Planctellipticum variicoloris: one gene and its partners. The protein of the gene in region 2 binds, or shares a complex with, the protein of the main gene of each other region. Links are inferred from orthologs where the notes say so. Each region holds a gene or a part of one and is shown on either strand. Other genes may lie near its edges.

Evidence for each region. Proteins that work in one complex are often made in the same cells at the same time.
Region 1: the proteins of tsaD (region 2) and tsaE are in contact, whole or in part, in a crystal structure (PDB 6N9A), measured with the Thermotoga maritima proteins. The link is inferred for Planctellipticum variicoloris from one-to-one orthologs. Residues at the interface, in WP_004082750.1 of Thermotoga maritima: Cys10, Asp11, Arg49, His50, Leu82, Gly84, Gly135, Gly136, Glu154, Thr155, Leu156, Asp157, Asp158, Ser159, Glu162, Asp165, Lys166, Arg169, Leu170, Tyr175, Lys213, Thr214, Leu217, Tyr218, Gln221, Arg222, Asn324; in WP_004082108.1 of Thermotoga maritima: Leu37, Gly38, Lys46, Lys57, Val59, Lys60, Ser61, Thr63, Phe64, Thr65, Leu66, Met67, Val69, Pro71, Tyr82, Arg83, Leu84, Asp86, Asp88, Phe89, Asp93, Ile128, Asp130, Glu131, Arg134.
Region 3: the proteins of tsaD (region 2) and tsaB are in contact, whole or in part, in a solved structure (PDB 4WQ4), measured with the Escherichia coli proteins. The link is inferred for Planctellipticum variicoloris from one-to-one orthologs.

The regions. Positions count from the first base shown.
Region 1 is NZ_CP130886.1:1,637,077-1,640,152, forward strand. What follows is about bases 1-2,828. They hold tsaE (tRNA (adenosine(37)-N6)-threonylcarbamoyltransferase complex ATPase subunit type 1 TsaE), read right to left. Parts: upstream 1,747-2,828; coding sequence 1,255-1,746; downstream 1-1,254. Other genes in these bases: SH412_RS06460 (amidophosphoribosyltransferase), read right to left, coding at 1-536; SH412_RS06465 (hypothetical protein), read left to right, coding at 827-1,258; SH412_RS06475 (gamma-glutamyl-gamma-aminobutyrate hydrolase family protein), read left to right, coding at 2,259-2,828. Outside these bases: more of SH412_RS06475, read left to right, coding at 2,829-3,023. UniProt on the Escherichia coli protein: Required for the formation of a threonylcarbamoyl group on adenosine at position 37 (t(6)A37) in tRNAs that read codons beginning with adenine.
Region 2 is NZ_CP130886.1:3,788,516-3,791,934, reverse strand. What follows is about bases 164-3,130. They hold tsaD (tRNA (adenosine(37)-N6)-threonylcarbamoyltransferase complex transferase subunit TsaD), read right to left. Parts: upstream 2,196-3,130; coding sequence 1,131-2,195; downstream 164-1,130. Other genes in these bases: SH412_RS14705 (S41 family peptidase), read right to left, coding at 2,278-3,130; SH412_RS14715 (hypothetical protein), read left to right, coding at 164-1,098. Also shown: more of SH412_RS14715, read left to right, coding at 1-163; more of SH412_RS14705, read right to left, coding at 3,131-3,419.
Region 3 is NZ_CP130886.1:2,844,101-2,847,234, reverse strand. The notes cover bases 249-3,134. They hold tsaB (tRNA (adenosine(37)-N6)-threonylcarbamoyltransferase complex dimerization subunit type 1 TsaB), read left to right. Parts: upstream 249-1,279; coding sequence 1,280-1,990; downstream 1,991-3,134. Other genes in these bases: SH412_RS11045 (SDR family NAD(P)-dependent oxidoreductase), read left to right, coding at 2,554-3,134; SH412_RS11050 (DUF6793 family protein), read left to right, coding at 2,112-2,435; SH412_RS11060 (ATP-dependent helicase), read left to right, coding at 249-1,272. In the rest of the region: more of SH412_RS11060, read left to right, coding at 1-248. UniProt on the Escherichia coli protein: Required for the formation of a threonylcarbamoyl group on adenosine at position 37 (t(6)A37) in tRNAs that read codons beginning with adenine.

The DNA of each region.
Region 1 (3,076 bases), 2.2 Mb from region 2 along the record:
GGCGTGCGGGTGCCGGAAAGCTGCTGGCAGATCAGGTGCATCAGGATTTCAGTGTCGGTCTCGCGAGCCAGATGGAAATTATTCTTCGAGAGAATCTCCTCCCGCAGTTCCATGTAATTGGCGAGCTGCCCGTTGAAGGCAAAGCCGAACCACTTGGACTTTTCGATGTGATGCCGCTCGAACGGCTGAGCGTAGCTGCGGTCGTCTTTGCCGCAGGTCGCATAGCGGACGTGACCGATCGCCGCATGGCCCGAATAGTCGGACATCAGCTTTTCGTATTCGGCCTGCCGATTGAGGTGAAACACCTCGGTCACGGAACCGACATCCTTGTGGGTGTCGATGAGCTGATTGCGGACGGGATTGTAGGAGGTCATCCCCGCGGCGAGCTGCCCCCGGTTCTGAATCTCCAGCAGCAGTCTGGGAATCAGTCGCGACGCCTGGTCCGGCCCCTTGTTCGCCGGCAGCAACCGGCTGGGCGGCTTGCCCGGCAAGTGGTAGACCGCGGCAACTCCGCACTCGTGAAACAGGTCAGCCATTCGGGCATCCGCCAAAGAGTGTCTGGGCGCGGTCTCGGCTCGCGGAAAGTCCCAGCGTGTGAAGACATCATAACGGGCTGCCGATCCCTCACCAACCATCGGCCGCGGCGATTGCGGATTCCCGTGAACGTCGGCACCCGATTCTGGAAGCGCGCGAGCAGGACAATCTCTGCGGCCCGAACTGGCTCGCAGGCCCCGTTTCTGGTAGCACTGCCGCTGGTGAACACCCCTCGGCAGGATGTGTTCGGACGGAGAGATCGCAATCTTTTTCCTCAGTATCGGATGAGCCCATGTCGGGGGTGGTTGAGAGTCTGTCGACGTTTCTGGCCGCTGGCGGAGACCTGGCGGCGGCGTTTCTGCTGCTGATCCGGCCATGGGTCCCGCTCGGGGCGTGGGCGGCATTCTGGTTGTTCGCCGTCGACTGGATGCGGTTGCGTCGAATTCTCGTCCCGCAGAGCGGCATGGTGGGTCTGCTGCTGATCGCCGTGTTTGCGGCGTGGATCTCCACGCTGATTGCTCCGGTCACAGCGAAGTCGCTGCTGCTCCCCGTCGTGGAGCGGATCGCGCTCCTGACGACCTGGATTGTCGTGATGATGGCCTGCGGCGCCCTGCAACTCCTGGGCTGCACCGGAGTCTGGGTGCCGCGGCTGACCGAAGCGACTTTCAGCGCGGCGGAGCGGGTGCGCGTGCTGAATTTCGAGCCCGATGAGCCGGACGCTTAGTCCGTCAGCCGCTCTGGGGGGAAGGCCGCGTCGAGCAGTCGTTGCGACGCTTTGCCACGAGCCGTCAGCACCACTTGTCGTTCGAGTTCACCCGTGACTTCGATGCGGATGTCGAGCCGGTCGCGCGGAAGTTCGTCCGCCACGCGATCCGCCCATTCGATGATTGCGACGCCGTCGCGGGCGAACAGCTCGTCGAGACCGAGATCGGCAAACTCGCCGGGGTGCCGGAGGCGGTAGACATCGCAGTGCCGGACGGTCAGCCGACCGGAATATTCCTGAATCAGCGTGAAGGTCGGGCTGGTCACTTCGTCGACCGGAATCCCCAGGCCGCAGGCCAGCCCTTGAGTCAATCGAGTTTTGCCGGCGCCCAGCTCTCCGGAGAGCGCAAGAACTTGTCCTGCCGAAAGATGCGCCGCGAGGCCTTCGCCCAGTTGGCGCATCGCGTCTTCGCTGGAAATCGTCCTGATGATTGAAGCTGGGGCGGTCATAGCGGACGGGATTCCTCGGAGAAATTTCGTCGGAGTCTGTTGGTCAGACAGAGGTTAGCACGTTCGGAAGCGGGAAACGAACGGGCGGATTCGGCCGGTCTTTGTGATTGACGTCCGTGACGACCACAAGCTGATGTGGTCCAGAGAGAACTCCCTCGCAAAATGGGGGAATTGCTGGACAACGCGTGAAACGATCCCTACAGTCCGCATACCTTATCACTTCGCCCGACTGCTGAGCAGACTGGCAAAGGAGATTGTAAGGAAACGTGGGACCGCTGGTGTGGGCGGTCCCGCCGCCTGTATGGATGCGGGTGAGGAGTTCGACATGGATGTCGTCCCGCGGGGTTTCTGCTGTACCCCGCGTGATGATCTGAGGCTGACTTCAGGACGAAGTCGGCAAGCCGGGAATCTCTGCCAGGGGGGCTGTTCGTGCCTGGCGCCATTCCAGGAGTCCGGTCGGTGATGTTCGAGTTCGCACACGGAAGTGCCACAGTCTTCAGGAAGGGATTTCGATGCAGAACAAGCCGCTGATTGGTATGAACGGGGATTTTCGGGCCGCCCGCCGCGACGCAACGGCGCTGAGCTGGTTCAATTCGGGGTACTTTGATTCAGTCACCGCTGCCGGCGGGCTCCCTGTCCTGCTGCCTCCCTATGCCAGCGACGCCGACCTGAAGCAGCTCCTCAGCGAGCTGGACGGCCTGGTCCTGGCAGGCTGCACGCAAGACCTCGATCCGGTCCGCCTGGGGCTGGAACCCCACCCGCAGACGCGACCGATGCCTGCCCGGCGAGAAGATTTTGACCGGCGGCTCTGCAAGCTGGCCGTCGAAATGCGGCTGCCGATCGTGGCCATCGGCGCCGGCATGCAGACGCTGAATGTGATCTGCGGCGGTTCGCTCTTCCAGCACATTCCTGAGGATGTTCAGAAGGCGTTGCACCACCGCGACCCGGTCGACAAGCCGAACCGCCACATTATTGAAATCGTGGAAGGAACCCGCTGCTGGGACATTTACGGGCCCGGCGAAATTCGGGTCAACAGCGACCACCATATGGCCATCAATCAACTGGCTTCCTGCTTCCGCATGTCGGCAGCCTCTCCGGACGGCGTCGTCGAGTGCTACGAATCGGCGAGCGACGACTGGTTCTGCCTCGGAGTGCAATGGCACCCGGAAGACGACACGGCCAGCGCGCTCGACATGCAGATCTTTACGGAATTCGTCGCCGCCTGCCGCGGAGCTGAACCCGCCATCCTGCAGATGCCGCAGCGCGTCGCCGCCTGAGACCTGTCGACAGTCTGCTGTCGGACGAGAAGCCCACGTCGTTGGCCCGCGTG
Region 2 (3,419 bases):
GGTCGGCCCGACAAAGAGATCGAGCGCGTGCTGCTGTCGAGCGAGGATGTGACGCCGAGCGATGCCGCCTCGCAGCTCTATCTCGCGGCCTACCTGACGCGATTTGATCGCTTCGACCATGCCTTGCGGCTGTACCGGCAGGCGGCCTCCCTGGAGCCCAACCGACCCGATGCCTATTCGCTGGCGCTTCCGCTCGCAATTCGGACTAAAGACTGGGATTCCGTCGCCTGGGCGGCTCCGGGCGTCCTGCGCTACGTCTGGGGAAAGAATCGCGCGTCGCTGGTCCGGCAGGCGGAGGCCGCGGCGAGTGAAGCCCGCGAGGAATTTCTGAAGTCGGGACGCTCCGATGCGGCATCGGCCCTGGAAGAGCAGATGCAGGCGGCCCGCATTCGGGATCTCGTCGTCCGTCTCGAATGGTCGGGCGATGGCGACCTGGATCTGCTGGTCCAGGAACCCGACGGCTCGGTCTGTTCGCGTCAGAATGCCTTTTCCTCCGGGGGAGGAGTGCACCTGTTTGACGGCTACGGACCCGATCCGGCCCGGTGCCACGAAGATTACGTCTGCCCGCAGGGAATGGCGGGGGAATACGTCATCCGGGTCCGTCACGTGAGCGGGAATATTGTAGGGAAGCGAGCGACTCTGACCGTGACCCGCCGAGCCGACTCCCCGCGCGCAGAGACTTCGACCTACGTCGTCGCGCTCGGCGCAGAGGATAAGCTGATCCGCGTCTCGATGGCGTCCGGCCTGAAGACCGCCGCCCGACAATTGCACCCGCCCGTGAATCATCGGCCCGCAGAGCAGTCCGCCGCGGCGCGCCTTGCCGCCCGCTCCGCAATTCCGATGGTGTCGGCCCAGGTCGCTCCGCAAGCAGGCGGGGGAGTTCCGAGCGTGGGACCTGGCGCAGTCGGCTACCAGCCGGTCGTGCAGTTCATCGGAGAAGGGGTCTCGATGGGTGCGATGGCCGTCGTTTCGGGAGACCGCCGTTACGTCCGACTCAGCGTCAGCCCGACGTTTTCGAGCATCACGGATGTGTTCACATTCAGCTTTGTCGGCGGCGGAACCGGCGGAGGGGGCGGCAACGGTATTCGCACGCCGTAGCCGTCGGGCATCGCCTCCCGCGGGAGAGTTCGCTACGAGGACGCCGACGAACGCTTGCGGACCAGTCCCGGCGTCACGTCGAGATCGAGCGGCGAGAATCGGCCTCGTTCCCACAGCTCCCAGCCCAGCGCCCCCATCGCCGCGTTGTCCGTGCAGAGTTCCCGGGCCGCGATGTGCAGTTCGATGCGGCGGCGAGTCGCCATGTCTTCGAGACGGCCGCGCAGAACAGCATTAGCCGCCACGCCACCGCCGACCAGCAATCGCGCTCGCCCCGTCTGTCTCAATGCCTGCTCGGTCTTGCCGACGAGCACGTCGACGACGGCGGTTTGAAAACTTGCCGCGAGGTCGGCGATTCGGCGCGGCGTCAGTTCCGGAGGCAGAGCACGCGCTCCGGGAGTTCCATGGGCGGCGTATTTGACCGCCGTCTTCAGGCCGCTGAAGCTGAATTCCAGGCGATCTTCGTTGAGAAACGCCCGCGGGAACGGAATCGCCGCCGGATCGCCGTCCCGTGCCGCCTGCTCGATCAAGGGGCCGCCCGGATAGCCCAGTCCCAGGATCTGCGCGACTTTGTCAAACGCCTCGCCCGCGGCGTCGTCGATGGTCGAACCGAGCAGTTCGAAATCCACCGGCGAGGCGCAGTCGTACAGATTCGAGTGCCCGCCGCTGACGACCAGGCCGACTGCGGGAAACACATCGCGCCCGGCGGCAATCCGACAGGCGTAAAGATGCGCCGCAATATGATCGATGGCCAGCAACGGAACATCGAGCACGCAGGCGAGCGTTTTGGCCGCAGTGAGCCCGACCAGCAGGGAGCCGACCAGGCCCGGCTGCGTCGCGACGGCGACCGCGCCGATCTGTTGCAGGGTGACTCCCGCCTGCCGCAGCGTCTCGTCGATCACGGGCAGAATGCGCTCGACGTGGGCGCGGGAGGCGATTTCGGGCACCACGCCGCCGAATCGTTCGTGCAATTCGTGCTGCGTCGAGATGACGCTCGACAGAATTCGCCGATTCGAGTCGATGACGGCGGCTGCGGTCTCGTCGCAGGACGATTCGATCGCGAGCAGCAGCTCCTTGGAATGAGACGCGGAATCAGACATCGGGCGGCCGGGCCTTCAACAACGTGTGGCCGGGAAATCCCCGGCCACGCGGAACATTGTCGCGAATTCGACAGGCCTGCGCTCAGCCCCGGTGGGCCGGCCGCCAGGGGAGCTGTCGGAAGAACTCGACCGAAGCCCCCCCTTTGGGTTCGTCCTGACCCTTCGGTGCGGAATCCTTCTTCTCGTCCTTCTTTTCCTCGGCGGTCTTCTCTGGCGACTCGGTCTTTTTCTCGTCGGCCTTCGCCAGCTCCGCTTTCAGCCATTCAATTCCCTTGGCGACCTGCAGGTCGGTAAACTCGACCGGCTTCTCGGAACGCTCCCCGCCGAGAATGTCGCGCTGACGACGGTACTCCAGGTACTTCTGCATGTCCTCCGTTGAGAACTTGACGAGGTATCCTTCATCGGGCATCACGCCCCATTCGTCCGTCTCTTTGGAATTCGGGAAGCGGTGAATGTTCTTGCCGCTCGGCCGGTGATAGCTGGCGGTCGTCAGCTTCAGGGCGCTCTGGCCGCCATCCAGTTCGATCACATTCTGCACGCTCCCCTTGCCCCAGGTTCGCTCACCGACAACGAGCGCCCGTTTGTGATCCTGCAGGCACGCGCTGACGATCTCGCTGGCGGAGGCGCTGTAGCGGTTGACCAGCACGACCATCGGGAAGCCGGTGTAGGTCCCCTCTTTTGTCGCCGTCGCCACCTGCTCGTCGGTATTCCGACCCTTGGTGCTGACAATCACTCCGTCCTCGACAAACAGATCGGAGATCGCTGTGGCCGACGTCAGCAGGCCGCCCGGATTGAATCGCAGATCCAGGATCAACGCCTTCATCCCCTGCTTCTGCAGAGACTTCAGGGCGTCTTCCACTTCGGCGGCGCTGTTCCGGCTGAAGTGCGTCAGGCGGATGTAACCGATCTTGTCCGCCCCTTCGATGAAGTAGGACCATTCGCCGCTGGAGTCAAAATGGTCTCCCAGCACCGTCGGAGTTTTAATGACGGCACGCAGCAGTTCGAGCGTTGTCGGCTCTTCGCTCCCCTCGTGCACGACGGTGACTTTCACCGGAGATCCCGGGGTTCCGCGCATCATCTTGACGGCGGTATCCATCTCTTTGCCCTCGCCGAACTCGGCCGTGGCTTTCCCGTCGATCTCGACGATCCGGTCGCCCGCCTTGATTCCCGCCTTGTATGCCGGCGTGCCGGGAATCGGGGACAGCACCATCAACTGGCGCCCCT
Region 3 (3,134 bases), 940 kb from region 2 along the record:
CTGCCGCATGGCAACCTGTGCGTCGTCGGCGACGACGACCAGTCGATCTACGGCTGGCGCGGGGCCGAAGTCAAGCACATCCTCGGCTTTCAGCAGCACTTTCCGGGCGCCAAGGTCGTCCGACTGCAGGACAACTACCGCTGCACGCGGCAGATTCTCGACCTGGCCAACTCGCTGGTCAAACACAACCGCGGACGCCACGAAAAGACGCTGGTCGCCCACAAAGACGGCGTCGAAGTCCTGGTCCGCCCGTATGCCGACGAACAGACCGAAGCGGAAGGGGTCGTCCGCGAGATCAACTATCTCACCAAACAGCTCAACATCCCTCCCGGCGATATCGCCATCCTGTTCCGCACCAACGAGCAGCCGCGGCTGTTCGAGCAGGAGCTCAGGCGCCTGAATATCCCCTACACCCTGGTCGGCGGCCAATCGTTCTTCGATCGGCGGGAAGTGCGGGATATGATGGCCTACCTGAAAGCCATCGCTCATCCCGAGGACGAAGTCTCGCTGCTGCGGATCATCAACACCCCGGCCCGCGGCATCGGTGATACCGCCGTGGAAAAGGTCCTGACGCGGGCCGTCAAATCGGGTCAGAAATTCTGGGCGGCGGTCCCCGACGCCGTGGCGGCGAAAGAAATCACCGTCAAGACGGCCAAGGCGATGGAGGAGTTTCATCATCTCCTGGCGCGGTTCCGCAGTCAGCTTCAGACCCCCGGGCAGAAAATCAGCACGCTCCTCCGCGAATTGGTCGACGTCATCGACTACGAGTCGGAGATTGAGAAGCAGTACAAGGAAAAGCACCAGCAGCTCGCCCGCTCGGGGACGATCGACGAGTGCATCGAAGCCCTGGAACAGTACGAAGAGCGGACGCACCAGCCGACGCTCTCGGAATTCCTCGAACAGACGACCCTGGAGGGGCGGGAAGAGAACTTCGGCAACGACGACAAGCAGCTCGATCGACCCGCGGCGAAACTGATGACGCTGCACAGCGCCAAGGGACTCGAGTTCCCCCGCGTGTTCCTCGTCGGGCTCGAAGAAGGGATCCTGCCGCACAAGCGATCGGTGGATGCGGAGGGGGACGATCCCAATGCGATCGAAGAAGAGCGGCGGCTGGCGTACGTCGGCGTGACGCGGGCCAAGGACTACCTGACGCTGACGCGCGCCGAAACGCGCACGAGTTACGGCAAGCGCAAGCTGACCAAGGTCTCGCGGTTTCTGCGAGAAATGTTCGATCTCGACAGCGAAGAAGAAGCCGCCCTGCTCGGGAAGTAGCCCCGCCATGACACAGTACCTCCTCGCCCTCGAAACCAGCGGACGGACCGGCAGCCTGGCGCTGCTGGCGGACGGGAGCGTGCGCGAAACGAAACGTCTCGACGACGTCGGCCGACGACACGCCCAGACCCTCGTCAGCGAGATCCACGACCTGCTCGGACGACACGGTCTCACGCCGCAAGATCTCTCCGCAGTCGCGGTCAGCCGGGGCCCCGGAAGTTTTACCGGACTGCGAGTCGGAATCGTCTGCGCCAAAACATTCGCCTACGCCGCGGGGCTGAAGCTGCTGGCGATCGACACCTTTGACGCCATCGCGGCCGCCGCGCCCGAGGACGCCCGAGTCGTCCAGATTGTCGACGATGCCCAGCGCGGCGATCTGTTCGTGGCGACCTTTCGACGCGGGTCCGACGGCAAGCTGACGGCCGACGGGCCCGTGACGATTGCCCCGGCGGAAGTCTGGGTCGCCGCCGCGGAGCCCGACGCACTGGTGCTCGGTCCGGCAGCCGCGGCGCTGCTCGACCTCGGGTTGCGGTCGAGAGTCGCCGCCGAACCCGCGCAGAACTTTCCCGCCGCAGGCGTCGTAGGGCGTCTGGCCTGGGAACGCTTCGCGCGAGGAGAAGCGGACGACTTCTGGACCGCAGGCCCGTACTATCTGCGGGCCAGCGCGGCCGAGGAAAAGTGGGCGCTGTCGCATGGAGGCGCTTCGCCTCGGGCCTGATTCGCGAGCCGAGTCAATTGCCGAAGAACTTCTGGACGATCCGGCGCAAGCAGGGCTATACTGAGCCCGCCAGATCACAGAGCGCGGTCGAAACTCCACGTCATATCAACGGAGGTGTCGCATGGCTTTGTACGAGATCGAAACGACCGCACACATCATGATTGCCTGGGGACAGAGTCAGGCCGAGGCGGAGTCCGCGATTCGCGAGCACTACCCCGACGAAGACATCGTCCGGATCACCAAGCGCCCTCGCGATGTGTGGGTCATCTCCAAGCGGCTCCTTGGAATCGAAGGCGCCACGGAGCCCTGCCACGCCGCCCGCGACTGCCTCAGCAAGGCTCGCGGCGACAAAGTCCACGCGATCCGGCTTTACATGCAGGATACCGGCGTCGATCTGCAGCAGGCCCAGCGGGCGATCGAGACGAACATGTCGCTGGGCTGGTAAAACAGGCCGATTTGAGTTCAATTAGCACGCGGACGCAGGCGGGCCGCACGGGAACCGTGCGGCCCGCCCTTCGTTTGCAGGACGGCGCAATTCCGACAACCGGGAGTGAAAGAACATCGTGGCGAGATTGCTCGAACGAAAAGTGGCGCTGGTCACCGGCGCCGGGCGAGGACTGGGACGGGCCTTCGCCGAGCGGCTGGCCGCGCTCGGCTGCCATGTCGGCATCCACGGCATGCGCGAAAACGGCCCCGCCGAATACGGCGAAGGGACCACGCTGACCGAGACTGCCCGTCAGATCGCCGAACAGTTCGGCGTCCGCACCGTGCGGGTCCTGGGTGACCTGACTCTCGAAGCGGACGCCGCGCGAGTCGTCGCGACGGTGGGAGCCGAACTCGGCCCGCTCGACGTCCTCGTGCACAACGCGGGCGGCGACATCGCCGCCGCCGGCGGCAAACCGAATCCCAACGACGCCGTCATGATCAAGGAAGTCGACGTCCGGTCCGTGATGGACCGCAACCTGCTGAGCACCGTGCTGATCTGCCAGCAGGCCGCCCGCGTGATGATGCCCCGCAAGTCCGGACGAATTGTGACGATCAGCTCGATCTCGGCGTTCAAAGGCAGCGAAAACAGCGCAATCTACGCCACCGCCAAGGCGGCGGTCGTCGAATACACGCGCTGCCTCGCCGTGCAGATGCGACC